Regions from separate parts of the Duganella sp. GW821-FHT07F09 genome, predicted to be linked through region 1. Evidence: predicted binding sites of a transcription regulator. Region 1 holds the regulator's gene; the other holds the start of a gene.
What was found. Region 1 encodes NrdR, which represses ribonucleotide reductase genes. Its sites were predicted from a motif close to CACNANATNTNGTG; they were not measured.
Positions count from the first base shown of each region.

Region 2: a site for NrdR is predicted at 3,767-3,780, ahead of AC07P1_RS24015 (ribonucleoside-diphosphate reductase subunit alpha). Genes of this name have one in related genera too.

Region 1 is NZ_JBWKQJ010000006.1:467,514-479,057, forward strand. Features, by position in the region: gene ribBA (bifunctional 3,4-dihydroxy-2-butanone-4-phosphate synthase/GTP cyclohydrolase II) at 1-1,089, opposite strand, end outside; gene AC07P1_RS18720 (transporter) at 1,298-2,089, shown strand; gene AC07P1_RS18725 (riboflavin synthase) at 2,103-2,741, opposite strand; gene ribD (bifunctional diaminohydroxyphosphoribosylaminopyrimidine deaminase/5-amino-6-(5-phosphoribosylamino)uracil reductase RibD) at 2,754-3,851, opposite strand; gene AC07P1_RS18735 (hypothetical protein) at 4,023-4,151, shown strand; gene AC07P1_RS18740 (GspH/FimT family protein) at 4,328-4,879, opposite strand; gene AC07P1_RS18745 (type IV pilin protein) at 4,891-5,346, opposite strand; gene AC07P1_RS18750 (pilus assembly protein) at 5,343-7,445, opposite strand; gene AC07P1_RS18755 (pilus assembly PilX family protein) at 7,573-8,079, opposite strand; gene AC07P1_RS18760 (PilW family protein) at 8,108-9,058, opposite strand; gene pilV (type IV pilus modification protein PilV) at 9,055-9,630, opposite strand; gene nrdR (transcriptional regulator NrdR) at 9,735-10,205, opposite strand; gene glyA (serine hydroxymethyltransferase) at 10,289-11,536, opposite strand.
Region 2 is NZ_JBWKQJ010000009.1:342,389-348,759, forward strand. Features, by position in the region: gene AC07P1_RS24010 (ribonucleotide-diphosphate reductase subunit beta) at 1-562, opposite strand, end outside; gene AC07P1_RS24015 (ribonucleoside-diphosphate reductase subunit alpha) at 659-3,595, opposite strand; gene ampD (1,6-anhydro-N-acetylmuramyl-L-alanine amidase AmpD) at 3,871-4,500, opposite strand; gene AC07P1_RS24025 (sigma-54-dependent transcriptional regulator) at 4,497-5,972, opposite strand; gene AC07P1_RS24030 (sensor histidine kinase) at 5,987-6,371, opposite strand, start outside.

The DNA of each region.
Region 1 (11,544 bases):
GCCGGTCACTTCAAGATCGAAGCCTGTCATCGACGGCATCTTGCGCGGGCTGGCCAGCAGCTGCATCTTGCAGACGCCGACTTCCTTCAAAATTTGCGCGCCGATACCGTAGCTGCGCAGGTCCATGCTGGCCGCGCGGCCTTTCGGTTTGGTCTCCGGCTTGTCGAGCGCCTGGAACTGGGAGAAGAACTGGTCGGCCGTCTCCTCGCAGTTGAGCAGCACGATCACGCCGCTATCGGCGGCCTTGACCGCCGCCAGCGACGACGACAGGTTCCACGAGTGGGTGGTCGCCTCCGACTCGAGGATGTCGAGGATAGAGACCGGCTGGTGCACGCGCACCAGAGTTTCCTTGTTCTTTTCGATCTGGCCGTGGATCAGCGCCAGGTGGGCCGAGCCGCTCGGCTTGTCGCGGTAGGCGATCATGCGGAACTCGCCCTGCGCCGTCTTCAGTTGGCGCTCGCCGATCTGCTCGACCAGCGACTCGTTGCGGCTGCGGTAGTGAATCAGGTCGGCGATGGTGCCGATCTTCAGATTATGTTCCTTGGCAAATTCCAGCAGGTCCGGCAGGCGCGCCATCGTGCCGTCGTCCTTCATGATCTCGCAGATCACCGAGGCCGGGGTGAGGCCCGCCATCGCGGTCAGGTCGCAACCGGCTTCGGTATGGCCGGCGCGCATCAGCACGCCGCCCTTTTGCGCCTTCAGCGGGAAGATGTGGCCCGGCTGGACGATGTCCGTCGGCAGCGTATCCTTGGCCACGGCCACCTGAATGGTCTTGGCGCGGTCGGCGGCCGAGATGCCGGTGGTCACGCCTTCGGCCGCCTCGATCGAGACGGTGAAGTTGGTGCCGAAGGCGGTGCCGTTGCGGGTCGACATCATCGACAGGTTCAACTGGTCGCAGCGCTCTTCGGTCAGGGTCAGGCAGACCAGGCCGCGCGCGTGCTTGACCATGAAATTGATGGCTTCCGGCGTGACGAAATCCGCCGCGAGCACCAGGTCACCTTCGTTTTCCCGGTCTTCTTCATCGACCAGGATCACCATGCGGCCAGCGCGCAATTCGGCGACGATTTCTTCGGTGCTGGAAATTGACATTTTTAATCCTTGGGAACTATGCGAGAACAGGCCGCTATTTTAAAGGATTTACGCCTTCCCTACCGTAAACAGCCGCTTTTATCCGGCAAAAGATGACTTTCCGCCAGTCGAGCTTTACATATTGAAAACATTACCCACTGGTAAGGGGGCTGCCTGTCCGGACGATTTACAATCAGAACGAAATCAAAATCAACCTGGAGACTTTCGGATGGGGCAAATATCGCGACAAAACCTGCTTCCGGCGGCGAAACTGCTCATTTCGCTCGCAATGGGCGCCATGACCGTCCCGCTGCACGCCCAGGACGGGCCGCCGATCACACCCTACCGGCCGTCGGTCTCGAGTCCCGCGCAGTTGCCAGCGCCCGGCCAGCTGGAATTCGAGCTCGGCGGCCTGAGCACCAAAACGGACAACGACCGGCGCGCGAGCTTGCCGTACACCTTCAAACTGGGGTTCAACGAGCAATGGGGCGTAGTGGTCGGCGGCGAAGCCTATGTATCCTCGCGCACGGACGGCGATCCGCGCCAGCGCGGCATCGGCGATACGACATTGGAACTCAAGCGCGCCTTCCCCATCGACGAAAGCACCGCACTTGGCCTCGAGCTGGGTGTGAAATTGCCGACCGCCAAAGACAGCATAGGCAGCGGCCGCAGCGATTACGTCCTCAACGGCATCTACAGCCAGGACATGGGCGTCGTTCACATGGACGCCAATCTAAACGCGACACGGCTGGGGGCCTATGAGGCAGATAGTGGACGGATTCAGAAGGGATGGTCGGCCTCGTTCTCCGCTCCCATATCGGAAAAATGGGGCGTGACCACGGAACTGTCGGGCACGCGCCGCAGCGGCCAGGCCAATACGGCCCAGTTGCTGGCGGCCGCCACCTACAGCCCGACCAAGCGCCTCACCATCGACTGGGGTATCGCCAAGGGGCTGACTTCAGCCTCTCCGGATTGGTCGCTGTTCAGTGGGATCGTGCTGCCGCTGGCAAAGCTCTGGTAGCGGCATTAACGACTTAGGGCATGGTCGCCGCGCCGATCGACACCATGCGCTCGACATAACGGGCGATCAGGTCGATTTCCAGGTTGACCTGCTTGCCAACGCTCAGGTGCTTCAGGGTCGTCACGGCGATGGTGTGCGGGATCAGGTTGATCGAGAACTGGCACACCAGATCGGCGCCGGTGCCGATGTCGGTGACGCGGTTGACGGTCAGCGACACGCCGTTGACGACGATCGAGCCCTTGAAGGCGAGGAACTTGGCCAAGTGGTGCGGGGCTTCAACGACCAGCTCCCACGACTCGCCCACCGCCTCGAACTTGCGCACCACGCCGAGGCCGTCGACGTGCCCGGTCACCAGATGGCCGCCGAGGCGCTCGTTCAGCGTCACGGCCTTTTCCAGGTTCACTTCGGTCAGGGTGTCGAGGCCGACGGTGCAATTGAGGCTTTCGCGCGAGACGTCGACGCTGAAGCTGGTGTCATCCTTTTCGATCACGGTCATGCAGGCGCCGTTGAGGGCGATCGAATCGCCCAGCGCGACATCGGCCAGCGGCAAGCCGCCCGCGTTGACGTTCAGGCGCACGCCCGCGAACGAGCCGCCTTCCAAAGGTTTGACCGATTCAATTTTGCCGACAGCGGCGACGATTCCAGTAAACATGTGAGTGCAATCTTAAGGATGGGTGAATCGTGCAAGGATACGCAAATCTTCGCCGATCTGCTTAACCTCGTGAAATTTCAGGCGCTGCTGGAGCGACAGGTCGGTCAGCGCCGGCAACGCGAACATGCCCTGCGCGTCGCCGATCAGGCTCGGCGCCAGGTACAGCAGGAGCTCGTCGACGCAGCCCTCGCGGATCAGCGAGCCATTGAGCTTGCCGCCCGCCTCGACGTGCAATTCATTGATCTGCCGGCGGCCCAGCTCGCGCATCAGTTCCGCCAAGTCCACCTTGCCGGCGGCGTTGGGCAGCATGATGACGTCGGCGCCGGCGGCGCGCAACGCCGCCTCCTTCTCCGGATTGGCGACCGCCGCCACGATCCAGGTGCCGCCGCCCTCCAGTATCCTGGCGGACAGGCTGATATCGAGCTTGCTGTCGACCACGATGCGGCGCGGCTGGCGCGGCGTCTCGACCGCCCGCACCGTCAGTTGCGGATCGTCGGCCTTGACGGTGCCGATGCCGGTCAGAATGGCGCAGGCGCGCGCGCGCCAAGCATGGCCGTCGGCGCGCGCCTCCGGCCCCGTGATCCACTGGCTCACGCCGTTGTGCAGCGCCGTCATGCCGTCCAGGCTGGCGGCGCTCTTCATGCGCACCCACGGCAGGCCGCGCGTCATCCGCGAGAAAAAACCGATATTTAATTCATAAGCTTGCTCGGCCAGCAGGCCGGTGCTGGTCTCGATGCCGGCGGCGCGCAACTTCGCCAAGCCCTGGCCGGCGACCAGCGGATTCGGGTCTTCCATCGCCGCGACCACGCGGCCGAGGCCGGCGCGCACCAGCGCGTCCGAGCACGGCGGCGTGCGGCCGAAGTGGTTGCACGGCTCCAGGGTGACGTAGGCGGTGGCGCCACGCACGTCGTGGCCGCGCGCCTGCGCATCCTTGAGCGCCTGGATTTCCGCATGGTCGCCGCCGGCTTGCTGCGTCACGCCCGCGCCGATGACCTGCCCGTCGCGCACGATCACGCAGCCGATGTGCGGATTGGGCGAGGTCGTGTACAGCCCCTTCGCGGCCCATTCCAGGGCCAGGGTCATGCCTTCGAGATCGTTGCTGATGTTCACATTGTCCTTAGTCGTTGACTCCGCCCGCGACAATTGCGGACTTCGCCATTATAAGCAAACGGAAATCGCGGTGCTGGCGCAACCACATACCGCCCCCCTGCCCTTCGACGCGGGTCAACCCCTATTCCATAATGGCTGTATTGTCCATCAATGCACTTCAGCCAAATCGCGATGAACGGTCCCACCAGAGAAGAATTTAATGCAAAACTGGAAACCATCGAAACAAGGATGGATGCCAGGGTTGCGTCCATCGAGCGCGTGATCGCGGAAGCAATCACCTCCGCCCGCGGTGCTGTCTAATATGGTGGCGTCTTTTGAATCCGGCAAGAATACGGCCGCCGCTTAAGCCGAGGTCAAAAAACATTCCGAGGAGACCGCCGCGCTCATCAAGAAAATGCGCGAAGATCTCGATGCGAGACGCGCCGGGATGCGTTAAACATCACGGCAGTGCGGATAACTTTTTCGCGGACGCATCCTCAATTGTTGATACCGCTGCAGGTGGCGCTATCAATAGCGGGATTACACACGCGTAGTCGGCCCAGCATATTGATTTTGATGTTGCGCACATCGTCGCCGCGCGAAAGCGACAACGTACCCCAGCGCGCTGATAGGCTATTACTGGCATTGCAACTGCGTCCCGCGCCGTTGTAGGCGAGGTAGCGCGGCGTTCCACCGGATGAGAAGGCGGAGGCGACCGTCATCCCGTCCGGTAGCGGGCCATGCTGGAAGAGGCGCTGCTCGCCTGCATCCGGCCGGCGGTTGCCGTTGCCGTCGACGAACACCACCCAGCCCGTGGCCCAATCCGTGCCACTCGCTTCCAGCGGGCCCAGCATGACCGGGCCGCCGCGCGCGATCGCATGCGAGCGGGTCAGGTCGATGGCCGCGACCAGATCGTTGACGGCGACTCGCAATTGCTGCCGCCGCATCACGTCTTGATAGGCGGACGCGGCGGCGCCGAGCAGTATGCCGGCCAGCACCAGCACCACCAGCAATTCCACCAGCGACACTCCGGCGCTGTTCCGTTCCATGGCCGCCCCGCTCATCGCCAGCACTCGGTGAGCGTGCCTTTCGACAGCCGTTCGCCGATGCTGGTGAGCGTCATTTCGCGGCATTCGTCGTCGCGATAGTCCGAATCCACCATGCCGGTGCCGGCCGTGGCGACCAGTTGCACGCACTGCTCGATCGGTTCGTCGTCGCAGGCCTTGCCTTCGATCTCGTAGCCGCTGTCCGGCGCGCGGCTGCCGCTCCACCATTGAAACTGGCGTTCCTCGTAACCTGTCGAGCCGGAGGAGAACGCGAGATAGGTGCCGTGCTGCGTGAAATAGCGCTCCTGCTGCAGCATCAACTTCAGCAGCATCGCCTGCGCCTCGTTGCGGCGGGTGCTGATCACATGCTGCTGCCAGGCAGGCATGGCGGCAGAGGCCAGCACGGCCAGGATCACCATCACGATCAGCATTTCAATCATGCTGAAGCCCATATGCGCGCGGCGGCTCATTTGACGGCCTCGTGCAGTTGACGCCAGTTGCCCACCTCGCGCCAACTTAGGCGACCGGCGCGCAGTTGCAGTTTGACGCGGCCAACGACCACGCTGCCCTGCGGAGTGACGTTGGCAACGGCCAGCTCCTTGAGCAGACGCGTGCGGCCGGTCGGATCGCGCGGCGTCCTGCTGGACGTGACGGGCAATAGGGACGGCGTCGACCTGTAATCCTCCGATATCTGCCCGACGATCGGCTGCCCGGTGGATGGCGGCGGCAGCCTTGCAACGGCACCATCCCTGGCCAGACCGGTGAGCACGTTAAACGCGTAAGTGCGGCTGCGGGATTTATCGCAGGGATCGGTGCCCGGTAGCAGTGTATTGAAAAACACCTCGCCGCCGGCCAGCACGCCGCTATCGATGCTGCGCTCGCCCGTTGTCTCCGCTTGCAAGAAATCGACATACCAGCCCATGCTATCGAATTCCATTTTGGCTCCGTGTACGCTGAGCGGCGGCGCACTCGCGTCGCCGCTCAGTACGCGCTGGGTCAGCTGGCTGCGGCTGGTGATGACCTCGGCGGGATCACGCAGACTGTCGCGGATCGCGTAATAGGATTGCTGTGCGAAATTGGCCGGAGCCCGGTCGGCCTTTTCGATCAACTTTCCGGTCCCGAACAAGACTAGATAGCCGCCGCCGTCGGCGTACGCCAGCGAGGGCTGCTGGGTGATCGACTGACGCCTGCCGCTGTCGTCGCGGGCGACAAACAACGGTGTGTCGCCCGCACCTGGACCTACAGCACCGGCCCAAGGCGCGCCACCGCCGAAATCGAAGCGCCAAAGGTTGCCCTGCAAATCTCCGGCGTAGCCATAGCGCAGCGCGCCTGTGCGGTCGGCCACCAGCACCGGCGCGTTGAGGGCGTTAGCCAAAGCGGCATCGGAGATCGGTGTCATGAGCCGATAGTAGTTAAGGTTAAGCCGCCATGCCGCGCCGCGTGGCTTGTCGAGCGCCAACAGGAATAAGGCGCCCTTGCCCGTCGGGCTGGCGTTGCCGTCCGCCGCGTAGTTGTTCAAGCCGCTCGCGACGACCGCAAAATGTTTGTAGAGCGGCACGCCCGCGACCATACGCGTGCGCAGCTTGGCAATCTGAGGCCGCGTGGTGACATTGCCCATCATGGCGTCGTCGCGGTCGGTGAACTCCCACAGCACGCCGCCTTCGGCGAACCGCAGCGGGTCGGTGACGTCCAGCGCGAAGACGCCTTGCGCGCCGCCGCCCATGCCGGAGACCAGGACCGTCTTGCCGACACCTGATATCACCACCTCGCCGGCGCTGGCCGGCCCATCGACATATGCCTGGTGAACATAGTCGGCGCTGGTCAAGCGATGCAAAGAGGCCATCAACGCGTTCGGCACATAGGCGAAAAGTTCGCTGCCATCGGCGACGTTAAAGGCATGCAGCATGCCGTCATTGGCGCCAACGTAGATGACATTCGGCCGCGTGCCGGATGTCGTGCCGGGAGCCGGCCCGACATACACCGGCGTGCTGTTGATGGAATCGCCCAGCATGCTGCTGCGCGTGCGGAAGAGCGTGCCCTCTTGCGTGCGATCGCCGCGCAGGAAGGCCAGGCGTTGCTCGCCCAAGCCGTCGGCGCCTGTGGCAGGGGGCTGCGCCTGGTCCAGTTGCTGCCGCTGCCCGGCCGACAGGGCGCTCCATTCAAACGGAATCATCGCCAGCGCACCGTCCGGCTGCACGATGGCCGTGAAGATTTTGCGTGCGGCCGGAGCCGGCGATGGCGGACGCACACCGTCGCCTGTGAGCAGCGCACCGGCGTCCCACATCGCCGTCGGCGTTGACGAAAATCCCGCGCCGCCGGAAGGCAGGACGTAGCGGGAAAAATGTCCGCCCCAGTCGGCTATGTCGATACTCGCTTGAAAGAGGTCGCCGGCGCTGGCACTTGCCGGGGGCGGTGCCACGCGCAGCAACGAGGAGCCGTCGATCTTAACGGCGCCGGCTCGGCACGCGGCCGTCAACGGTTCGCTGGCCACGTCGAGCGTTGGGGGCGCGGCGGTGACGACGGTGGAGACTATTATCGCAGCCGGAATCGTCAAGTATTTGAGTTGCATACGTCCTCCCTCTCAGCTGTGGCCGTCGACGGCGCTTGGCGGATTACGCTTCGCTAATCCGCCCTACGTGGTTTAGACGCAGTTTCGGTCTCGTGTCTGTTTTCCTGGGTGTCGTGCCCGCTTTCTGTTACTCAGGCTTGCTGAACACGCTTTGCAACACCACCTCTGTCGCCGGTTTCGCGCCGAAGCCGATCGCCGTCACCCGATAGCAATAGCTGGGCGTGGCGGCGGCCGACGCATCCTCTCCCGGATGGTGGCACTCGGCGCGCTCGATCAGGTAACGCGGCTTCTTAAACGGCGCAAAGCCTTGCCCAGTCTGCATCGCCGCCCCCGTCGCCGCGCCGTACGCGACCGTGCAGCCGCTGTCCACGGTGCCGGACAGGTCGACCCGCTGCCACACCGGCGCCTCGCCGCAGGCCGGATCGACGACGTCGCCGCCGCCCGCCTGGATGTCCCGTTCCGCATCCGCCAACGCATCCTCCGCCGCCTGAAACGCCACTTCCCGATCGCGCTCGCCACGCGCGGCCTTCTCGCCCTGCAAACTCAGCTGCGCCGCCGACACGCCCAGCAACATCACCAAGATCAGCATGAGCAAGCACACCAGCAACGCCACGCCGCGCTCTTGCCGCTGCACGTTGCGACCCCTTACGCGCGCCGGCATATCAACCGCTCCTGTTGCGCAGCGCGACCGTCATCCCGAACACCCGCCGCGCCCGCCATCGCTGCGACTCGGGGAATACTCCCTCCCCGATCCGCACACCCAGGTCGCCGCCATGGCCTTCGGAATACGCCGGCCCGAACAGATCGAACCGGCGCACCACCGTATCGGCCCGCGTGTTGTTCTCGCCATGCAAAAGCAACGCGAGCTTCACGGTGCAGACCCGCTTCCAGTTGGTCTTGCGATGCAAATCGCGCTGAAGTTCCTCCGGCGTGGCGCCCACCAGCGCCAGCCCCGCGTCCATGCCATTGATTGCGGTCGCGTTGACGAAAGTATTGGGAATGCCGTCGGCCGGCTCGTCGCTGTCGAGTCCGTACAGCACCTGAAAGGAATCGACGCCGCGCACGATCGCGTCCGCGCCCCAGCCCGCCGCGCTGCGGTACTTGCAGCGCAATTCCGGCGTGCCGTCGGCGTCGGCGGCGACATAAAAAATGCTCCAGCCACGTTCGATCACGGCCGATGGCGCGCCCACGCCGAAGCCGGCGCAGTTGAGGCTGGAGCCGTCGCCATTCGCGCCCTCGCCATAACCGGAGAAGCGCAACGCCAGCACGTCGCTGCCGTTGGCCACGTCCGGCGCCACGCCGGAGATACCGTCGCTGGCCTTGCTGATGCTGCTGGCGTCGAGCCCGGCGATGGCCGCCGGTTCGTGCGCTGCCAGTTCGGCCGGCGCTTCCTTGCTGTCCCAGTTGACATAAGCGCCCTGCCGTATTGCTTGCGAAATAATCTCCAGCGCGTAGCGGCCGCCATCGTCGATCCAAATGTTCTCGCTGTGGTTGCGGTAGCTGCCGCTGGTCGCCAGCAACAATCCACTGGCCAGCAAGGTCAGTACCAGGCCCAGGCCGGTGGCGATGACCAGTTCGATGATGGTCCAGCCCTGCTGGCGCGCCCGCGTCATGGCGCCCCCACGGTCAAAGCCAAGGGAAGCGCAACCCCTGGCACGTACTCGCCGGACTCGTCCTTACGTGGCGTGCCGTTAGGATTCTTGCCGCGCCAGCCGACCTTGATCACCAAAGGCGCGCCGGCGCCGCCACTGCACGCCCAGCGCAGCTTGCCGCCAGACCACAAGCCGGCGTCACGACAGACCACGGCGCGGCCCGCCGGCAGATTCTCGCGCATCAGCGCCTTCATTTCATACAGATCGAACGCGGCCAGCTGGGCGCCATCGCAATCGCCGCCATAGCACAGCGCCGACGGCGCCGGCGGGTTGGGCTCGGCCAGCACGTCGTAATCGAGGGTGAGATAGAGGTTGGCGCCATCGGGCAGCCGCATCTGTTCGGGATTGGCGCGCATGCGTTCGGCCATGCCGACGGCCAACCACGACGCCTGCGCCAGCAAGGTCGATTGATGCCGGGCGCGCAGCGCCGCCAGTTGCATCGACACACCGCCGACGATGCCCAACGCGAGCACGAGCACGGCGATCATCACTTCGACCAGGGTAAAGCCGGCAACAGCACGGGCCGTGGGCATGCACACCTCCGCAAGTCAACAGGGACCTTACAGTCCAACAGCTAGACGGTAGCAGCGGCCAATGGCCGAGGTATGAGATGGATCAAGTGTGCGCTAGCAGGATGCTAGCTTTTGCGCGGCTTGCGGTCCTGTCCGACTTCGGCGATGGCGTCCTGGAACTCGGCCAGGTCTTCGAAGTTTTTGTAGACCGATGCGAAGCGGATATACGCGATCTTGTCGAGGCGCTGCAACTCCTGCATCACCAGCTCGCCGATGTAGCCGGTGTCGACTTCGCGCTTGCCGCTGGTAAGCAATTTTTCCTCGATCGACAAAACGGCCGCGTCAACGGCGGGCGCCGCCACGGGGCGCTTGCGCAGGGCCAGGGTCAGGCTGCCGCGCAACTTGGCGGCCGAATACTCGGTGCGGCTGCCGTTCTTCTTGACCACGTATGGCATGACCAGCTCGATGCGCTCATACGTGGTAAATCGTTTATCGCATTTGCCGCAACGTCGGCGCCGGCGTATGGAATCCCCTTCCTCGGATACACGCGTATCGAGAACCTGGGTATCGTCGTGCTGACAGAACGGACATTTCATATGAGCCATGGGCAAAACTGCATTGAACTACTTAACGGGACGCCAGCCAAACCGGCGTCCCGCATTACTACTTATAAAGCAAATTACTTGGCGTAGACCGGATATTTATCGGCCAGCACCTTCACCGCCGCTTTGACGCGCTCGATGGTGGCGGCGTCGTGCGGATTGTCCAGCACGTCGGCGATCAGGTTGCCGACTTCTTCCGCTTCCGCTTCCTTGAAACCGCGCGTGGTCATCGCCGGGCTGCCCAGACGGATGCCGGAAGTCACGAATGGCTTCTGCGGATCGTTCGGGATGCCGTTCTTGTTGGTGGTGATGTGCGCCGTGCCCAGGATCGCTTCCGCTTCCTTGCCGGTCAGGTTCTTCGGACGCAGGTCCACCAGCATCACGTGCGACTCGGTGCCGCCGGACACGATGCGCAGGCCGCGCTTGATCAGGGTCTTGGCCAGCACGTCGGCGTTCTTGACCACTTGTTGCTGGTAGGCCTTGAACTCAGGCGTCAGCGCTTCCTTGAAGGCGACGGCCTTGCCGGCGATCACGTGCATCAGCGGACCGCCCTGGATGCCTGGGAAGATGGCCGAATTGATGATCTTCTCGTGCTCGGCCTTCATCAGGATGATGCCGCCGCGCGGGCCGCGCAGCGATTTATGCGTGGTCGAGGTGACGAAGTCGGCGTGCGGCACCGGGTTCGGGTACAGGCCGGCGGCGATCAGGCCGGCGTAGTGCGCCATGTCGACCATGAAGTAGGCGCCAACGGCCTTGGCCACGGCGGCGAAGCGCTCGAAGTCGATTTTCTTGGAGAAGGCCGACGCGCCGGCGATGATCAGCTTAGGCTTGTGTTCCTTGGCCAGCGCCTCCATGGCGGCGTAGTCGATGTCCTCTTCCGGGGTCAGGCCGTACGAAACGACGTTGAACCATTTGCCGGACATGTTCAGCGGCATGCCGTGGGTCAGGTGGCCGCCTTCGGCCAGCGACATGCCCATGATGGTGTCGCCCGGCTTCAGCACGGCGAAGAACACGCCTTGGTTGGCCTGCGAACCGGAGTTGGGCTGCACGTTGGCCGCTTCCGCGCCGAACAGTTGCTTGACGCGGTCGATCGCCAGTTGCTCGACGACGTCGACGTATTCGCAGCCGCCGTAGTAGCGCTTGCCTGGATAGCCTTCGGCGTATTTATTGGTCAGCTGCGAGCCTTGCGCTTCCATCACGGCCGGCGAGGTGTAGTTCTCCGACGCGATCAGCTCGATGTGGTCGTGCTGGCGGGTGTTTTCTTTTTGGATGGCGCCGAACAATTCCGGGTCAACGCTGGCGAGGGTGTGATCTTTTGCGAACATGAAAAACT
Region 2 (6,371 bases), on a different contig from region 1:
AGGTGTCGATGAACGGGATCAGGAACTCGTCCTTGTCGCGGATCGATTTGACTTCGTTGTAGGCGTTGAAGATCTCCGACTCGTCCAGGCCCAGCGACTCGACGATGTACTGGTAGGCGTGGGTGTGGATCGCTTCCTCGAACGCCTGGCGCAGCAGGTACTGGCGGCACTCGGGCGCGGTGATGTGGCGGTAGGTGCCCAGCACGATGTTGTTGGCGGCCAGCGAGTCGGCGGTGACGAAGAAGCCGAGGTTGCGCTTGACCAGGCGGCGCTCGTCGTCGGTCAGGCCGTTCGGGTTCTTCCACAGCTCGATGTCGCGCTGCATGTTCACTTCCTGCGGCATCCAGTGGTTGGCGCAGCCGGCCAGGTATTTGTCCCATGCCCACTTGTACTTGAACGGCACCAGCTGGTTGACGTCGGTCTTGCCGTTGATGATGCGCTTGTCGTCGGCGTTGACGCGCAGCGCGACCTGCTCGGCGTTGGCTTCGCCGGTGGCCAGCGCGGCTTGATTGACAGCTTGTGGTACCGCTGATGCGGCTTCTTCGTCCCAGGACAGCGACATAGTGTTTTTCCTTCAGAATTCGGTGGTTCGGTGTAAAAGCAACCGCCCGGACGGGCCGGGACGGTTCTCTATCTATATATATTAGTTAGCGTCGGCTTATTGGCAAGCTTCGCATTCCTCGAAACCGTCGTCGCCGGGACGCAGGTAGCAGGCTTCGCCGTCCGCTTCGGCGGTGACCGCCGGAGCGGCAGCCACCGGTGCGGCGGCAGCCGCCGAGGCGATCGCGCTGGCCGACATGCCGCCGTCCACCGACACCGCGTTCAGCGCGCCGGTCTTGGAGGTCGACTTCTCGGTGTGAGTGGCCGAAGTGGTGCGCAGGTAGTAGGTGGTCTTCAGGCCGCGCAGCCATGCCAGCTTGTAGGTCTCGTCCAGCTTCTTGCCCGAGGCGCCGGCCATGTAGATGTTCAGCGATTGGGCCTGGTCGATCCACTTCTGGCGACGCGACGCCGCTTCCACCAGCCAGGTCGGCGACACTTCGAACGCGGTTGCATAAATGTCACGCAGGTCGTTCGGGATGCGGTCGATCTTGGCCAGCGAGCCGTCGAAGTACTTCAAGTCAGCGATCATGACCTCGTCCCACAGGTCGCGCGCCTTCAGGTCGCGCACCAGGTAGGAGTTGATCTCGGTGAACTCGCCCGACAGGTTGGACTTCACGTACAGGTTCTGGAAGGTCGGTTCGATGCAGGCCGACACGCCGATGATGTTCGAAATGGTCGCGGTCGGGGCGATCGCCACGCAGTTCGAGTTACGCATGCCGAACTTCTTGATGCGCTCGCGCACCGGGGTCCAGTCCATCGCCGACGACAGGTCCTGTTCCAGGTAGCCGCCGCGCTCTTCGGCCAGCAGCTTGACGGAATCCTGTGGCAGGATGCCGCGGTCCCACAGCGAACCTTTGTACGATTGATAATGGCCGCGCTCTTCCGCCAGCTCGGTCGAGGCCAGGTAGGCGTAGTAGCACACCGCTTCCATCGAGGTATCGGCGAAGGCCACGCACTCTGGCGACGAGAACGGCACGCGCATCATGTGCAGGCAGTCCTGGAAGCCCATCACGCCCAAGCCCACCGGACGGTGGCGCATGTTGGCGTTGCGGGCCTTGTCGACGGCGTAGTAGTTGATGTCGATGACGTTATCGAGCATGCGCATCGCGGTGCGGATGGTCTTTTGCAGCTTGACGTGATCGAGCTTGCCCTCTTTCATGTGGGCCGGCATGTTGACCGAACCGAGGTTGCAGACGGCGATTTCGTCCGGGCCGGTGTTCAGCGTGATCTCGGTGCACAGGTTCGAGCTGTGGACCATGCCCACGTGCGACTGCGGCGAACGGATGTTGCATGGGTCCTTGAACGTGATCCATGGGTGGCCGGTTTCGAACAGCATCGACAGCATCTTGCGCCACAGGTCCAGCGCGGCGATCTTCTTGAACACGCGGATTTCGCCGGCGGCGGCCTTGGCTTCGTAGCCCAGATAGGCTTTTTCGAAGGCCTTGCCGACCAGGTCGTGCAGGTCCGGGCAATCCGACGGCGAGAACAGCGTCCAGTCGCCCTTTTCCATCACGCGCTTCATGAACATGTCCGGAATCCAGTTGGCGGTGTTCATGTCGTGGGTGCGGCGGCGGTCGTCGCCGGTGTTCTTGCGCAGGTCCAGGAACTCTTCGATGTCCATGTGCCAGGTTTCCAGGTAGGCGCACACCGCGCCCTTGCGCTTGCCGCCCTGGTTGACCGCCACGGCGGTGTCGTTGACCACTTTCAGGAACGGCACCACGCCTTGCGATTTGCCGTTGGTGCCCTTGATGTGGGCGCCCAGGGCGCGCACCGGGGTCCAGTCGTTACCCAGGCCGCCGGCGAACTTGGCCAGCAGCGCGTTTTCCTTGATGGCGTCGTAGATGCCTTCCAGGTCGTCCGAGACGGTGGTCAGGTAGCACGACGACAGCTGCGAACGCAGGGTGCCGGCGTTGAACAGGGTCGGGGTCGACGACATGAAGTCGAACGACGACAGCAGGTTGTAGAACTCGATGGCGCGCGCTTCGCGGTCGCTTTCGTTCAGGGCCAGGCCCATCGCCACACGCATGTAGAACGCCTGCGGCATTTCGATGCGCACGTCGCGCACGTGCAGGAAGTAGCGGTCGTACAGGGTTTGCAGGCCGATGTAGCCGAACTGCAGATCGCGGTCGGCGACCAGCGCCTTGGCCAGGCGGGCCAGGTCGAATTCGGCCAGCTTGGTGTCCAGCAGCTCGTTTTCGATGCCCTTGGCGATGTACTGCGGGAAGTAGGTGATGTACTCGGCGGCGGCCGCGCCCTGCGCGACTTCCTTGCCGAAGACTTCCTTGCGGATCGTGTGCAGCAGGATGCGGGCCGTCACTTGCGAGTAGGCCGGGTCCTTTTCCATCAGCGCGCGGGCGGCCAGGATGGCGGACTTGTGCAGCTCTTCGACCGGCACGCCGTCGTACAGGTTTTTCAGCGTCTCGGCGACGATGGCGTCGGCGTCGACGTGCTTTTCCAGGCCGATGCAGGCGGCGTTGATCAGGCCGGTGACGCGGTCCATCTCCAGCGGCTTGCGCTCGCCGTTTTCCAGCACGTGGATTTGCGGGGCGCTGATCTTGGCGGTGGCGCCTTGCGCTTCCTTGAGCGCGCGGCGCTCTTCCATGTGCTTGGCGCGGTACAGGACATAGGCGCGGGCGACATCGTGTTCGCCGGAGCGCATCAGCGCCAGCTCGACCTGGTCTTGCACGTCTTCGATGTGGAAGGTGCCGCCCGATGGCTGGCGGCGCACCAGCGCCGTCACGACGCTGGCGGTCAGCTGTTCTACGAGTTCGCGGATGCGCGCGGAGGCGGCGCCCTGGCCGCCGTTCACGGCCAGGAAGGCCTTGGTGACGGCGATCGCGATTTTCGACGGTTCAAACGCGACGACCGCGCCGTTACGGCGGATGATGCGGTAGTCACCGAGGTCGCTGGCGGCCGTTACCTGGCTGCTGGCGGTGCTCGCAGCGGCTGCTGGTACCAGCGCTGGATTGATGGTGATGTCTTGAGTAGATTGCATTTAAGCTCCCCGATAACGGCGTGCAGTCAGTGCTGCGCGGCTATGTTTGTAAATAAAAAGGCCAAAATGAAGCGATCAGCCACACCTGCCTGGCTGGTTAAACTACTTTAATAAGGGTGGTGAGTTGGTCCAAGGACTTGCTGTGATTTGATTAACCAGTGCCATGTGAACTACTATATCTAGTGATTGCGAAGAACCGATCCACTGATTGTAGTGTTCCGATGGGGCTAATACAAGGGGAAATTTTTACGTTTCCGCCATTTTTTCAGTTGACTTTACAGAACGCCTTTTACGAAGCGCAATACAGCGCTAGCGCCTACTAACCCGGCTTCCGATATTGGAGTTTCTTCACAGAATTCCCGCCAACTTTTAACATAAAAGTTCCAATCAAACAACGGTCCGGGGTCGGTTTTGCGGCCCGGCGCGATGTCCTCGTGGCCCTGGACGTCGGTCAGCGGGTAGCGCCGCCGCAGCGCCTCGGTCAGCACCGCCAGCACCCGGTACTGCGCCGGCTCGAACGGCGTGTCGTCGGTGCCTTCGAGCTCGATGCCGACCGAGTAGTCGTTACATTTTTCGCGACCGCGGAACGACGACGCGCCGGCGTGCCACGCACGGTCGTTGGCCGAGACGTACTGGATCACCCGGCCGTCGCGACGGACAAAAAAATGGCTCGACACCTTCAGCCCGCGCAGGTCCGCGAACGAAGGGTCAGCATTATAGTCCACCCGGCCGGTAAACAGGTCGGAGACGTGGGGACCGCCGAAACGGCCGCCCGGCAGGCTGATATTGTGGATCACCAGCAGCGTGATGTCGGCGGGGTCGGGACGGCAGTCGAAGTTCGGGCTGTCGTAACGGATCGCCGCCGGCCACCAGCCGTCCGCGCCTATGCGAATGCTGTCCTTCACGCCTCCGGCTCCTGGATGTTCAGCTTCTGCATTTGATAACGCAGCTGGCGGAAGCTGATGCCCAGCAGCTGCGCGGCCTGCGTGCGGTTGAACTGCGTCTGCGCCAGCGCGCGCAGGATGATGTCGCGCTCGATCTGGTTCAGGTAGTCGGGCAGGCTGGCCGGCAGCGGCTCCGGCACCGCCGTGGGCGGCGGCGCCAGGGCCTCGTCGTCCGCTTGCGCCGGGATATTCGGCAACGGTATCCACATCGGCGCCAGCGTCGGCGACGGCATCGGCCCTGCCACGGGCGCGGACGCCTCGGCCACGCGCGCGCCCTTCAGCGCCAGGTCGGCCACCTCGATCACGCCGTCGTTGGCGAAGGCCAGCGCCCGTTCCAGGATGTTTTCCAGCTCGCGCACATTGCCGGGGAAGGAATAGCCGCGCAAGGCATCGAGCACGCCCTCCCCCAGCGCCGCCCTGTGCTCGAAGGTGCCGAGCCGCTCCAGTATCGCGCCGGTCAGCACGCCCAGGTCGTCGAGCCGCTCGCGCAGCGGCGGCAGCCCCAGTTCGATCACGTTCAGGCGGTAGAACAGATCCTGGCGAAAGCTGCCCCGCTCCACGCACTGCGCCAGGTTCTTGTGGGTCGCGCTAATAATACGCACGTCGACCGGCTCCTCGGCGGTGGCGCCGATCTTGCGCACGCGCCGCTCCTGAATCGCCCGCAGCAGTTTGACTTGCATCGCCAGCGGCAGGTCGGCCACCTCGTCGAGCATCAGGGTGCCGCCGTTGGCCGCCTGGAAAAAGCCGTCCCGGTCGTCGGCGGCGCCGGTGAAGGCGCCCTTGCGGTAGCCGAAAAACTCGGCCTCCATCAGCGCCTCCGGAATGGCGCCGCAGTTGACGGCGATGAACGGTTTGCTGGCGCGCGAGCTTTGCGCGTGGATTTCGCGCGCGGCCAGCTCCTTGCCGCTGCCCGATTCGCCGTGGATGGCGATCGGCGCCATCGACCGCGCCAGCCTGGCGATCTGCGCGCGCAACGACTGGATCACCGCCGAATCGCCCTTCAGGCGGCTGGCCGGCGGCGCCTCGCTGGCCGCCAGCCCGGCCGGCGGCGGCACGTTCAGGCGCAGGGCCGAGCGCACCATCAGGCGCAACTGGTCCAGCGCCACCGGCTTGGAGATGTAGTCGAAGGCGCCGGCCTTGAGCGCGACGACGGCGTTGTCGGCGCTGCCGAAGGCCGTCACCACCGCGATCGGCGTGTTCTTGTGGGCGGCGTTCACCTCCCGCACCAGCTCCAGACCCAGGCCGTCGGGCAGGCGCATGTCGGTCAACACGAGTTGATATTCACGTTCCGCGCCCGCCAGCAGCGCGCGCGCCTGCGCCAGGGTGGCGGCGCTGTCGACGTCCAGTCCCATTTTCACCAGGGTCAGTTCCAGCAATTCGCGCAGGTCGGCTTCATCGTCGACCACCAGCACGCGGGGAGAACGCTCGCTCATGGCACTGCCTTTTCTTATTTTTGCGCCGGTTGGGCGAAGGTGATCACAAAGCGTCCGCTGGAGCGGCGGCCGCCATCGGGGCTGTCGCGGCTATCGAAACGGTATTCGTAATCGAGCCGGGCCTCGTTATTCAAACACAATTCGCGCGCCAGATACAGCCCCAGGCCGGTGCCTTTGCTCGATGTGGTGTAAAACGGCTCGAACAGGTGGGCCCGCACCTCCGGCGAGATGCCGGGACCGTCGTCCTGCACATGCAGCTCCATGCGCTGGGCGTGGTGCGGATGCGTGAGCAGGTCGACGCGGATCGATTGCGGCCCGCCGCTGGCATAGCGCACGGCGTTGTTCAAAAGATTAAGCACCACTTCGCGCAGGTGCAGCGGATCGAAGCGCACCATCGTC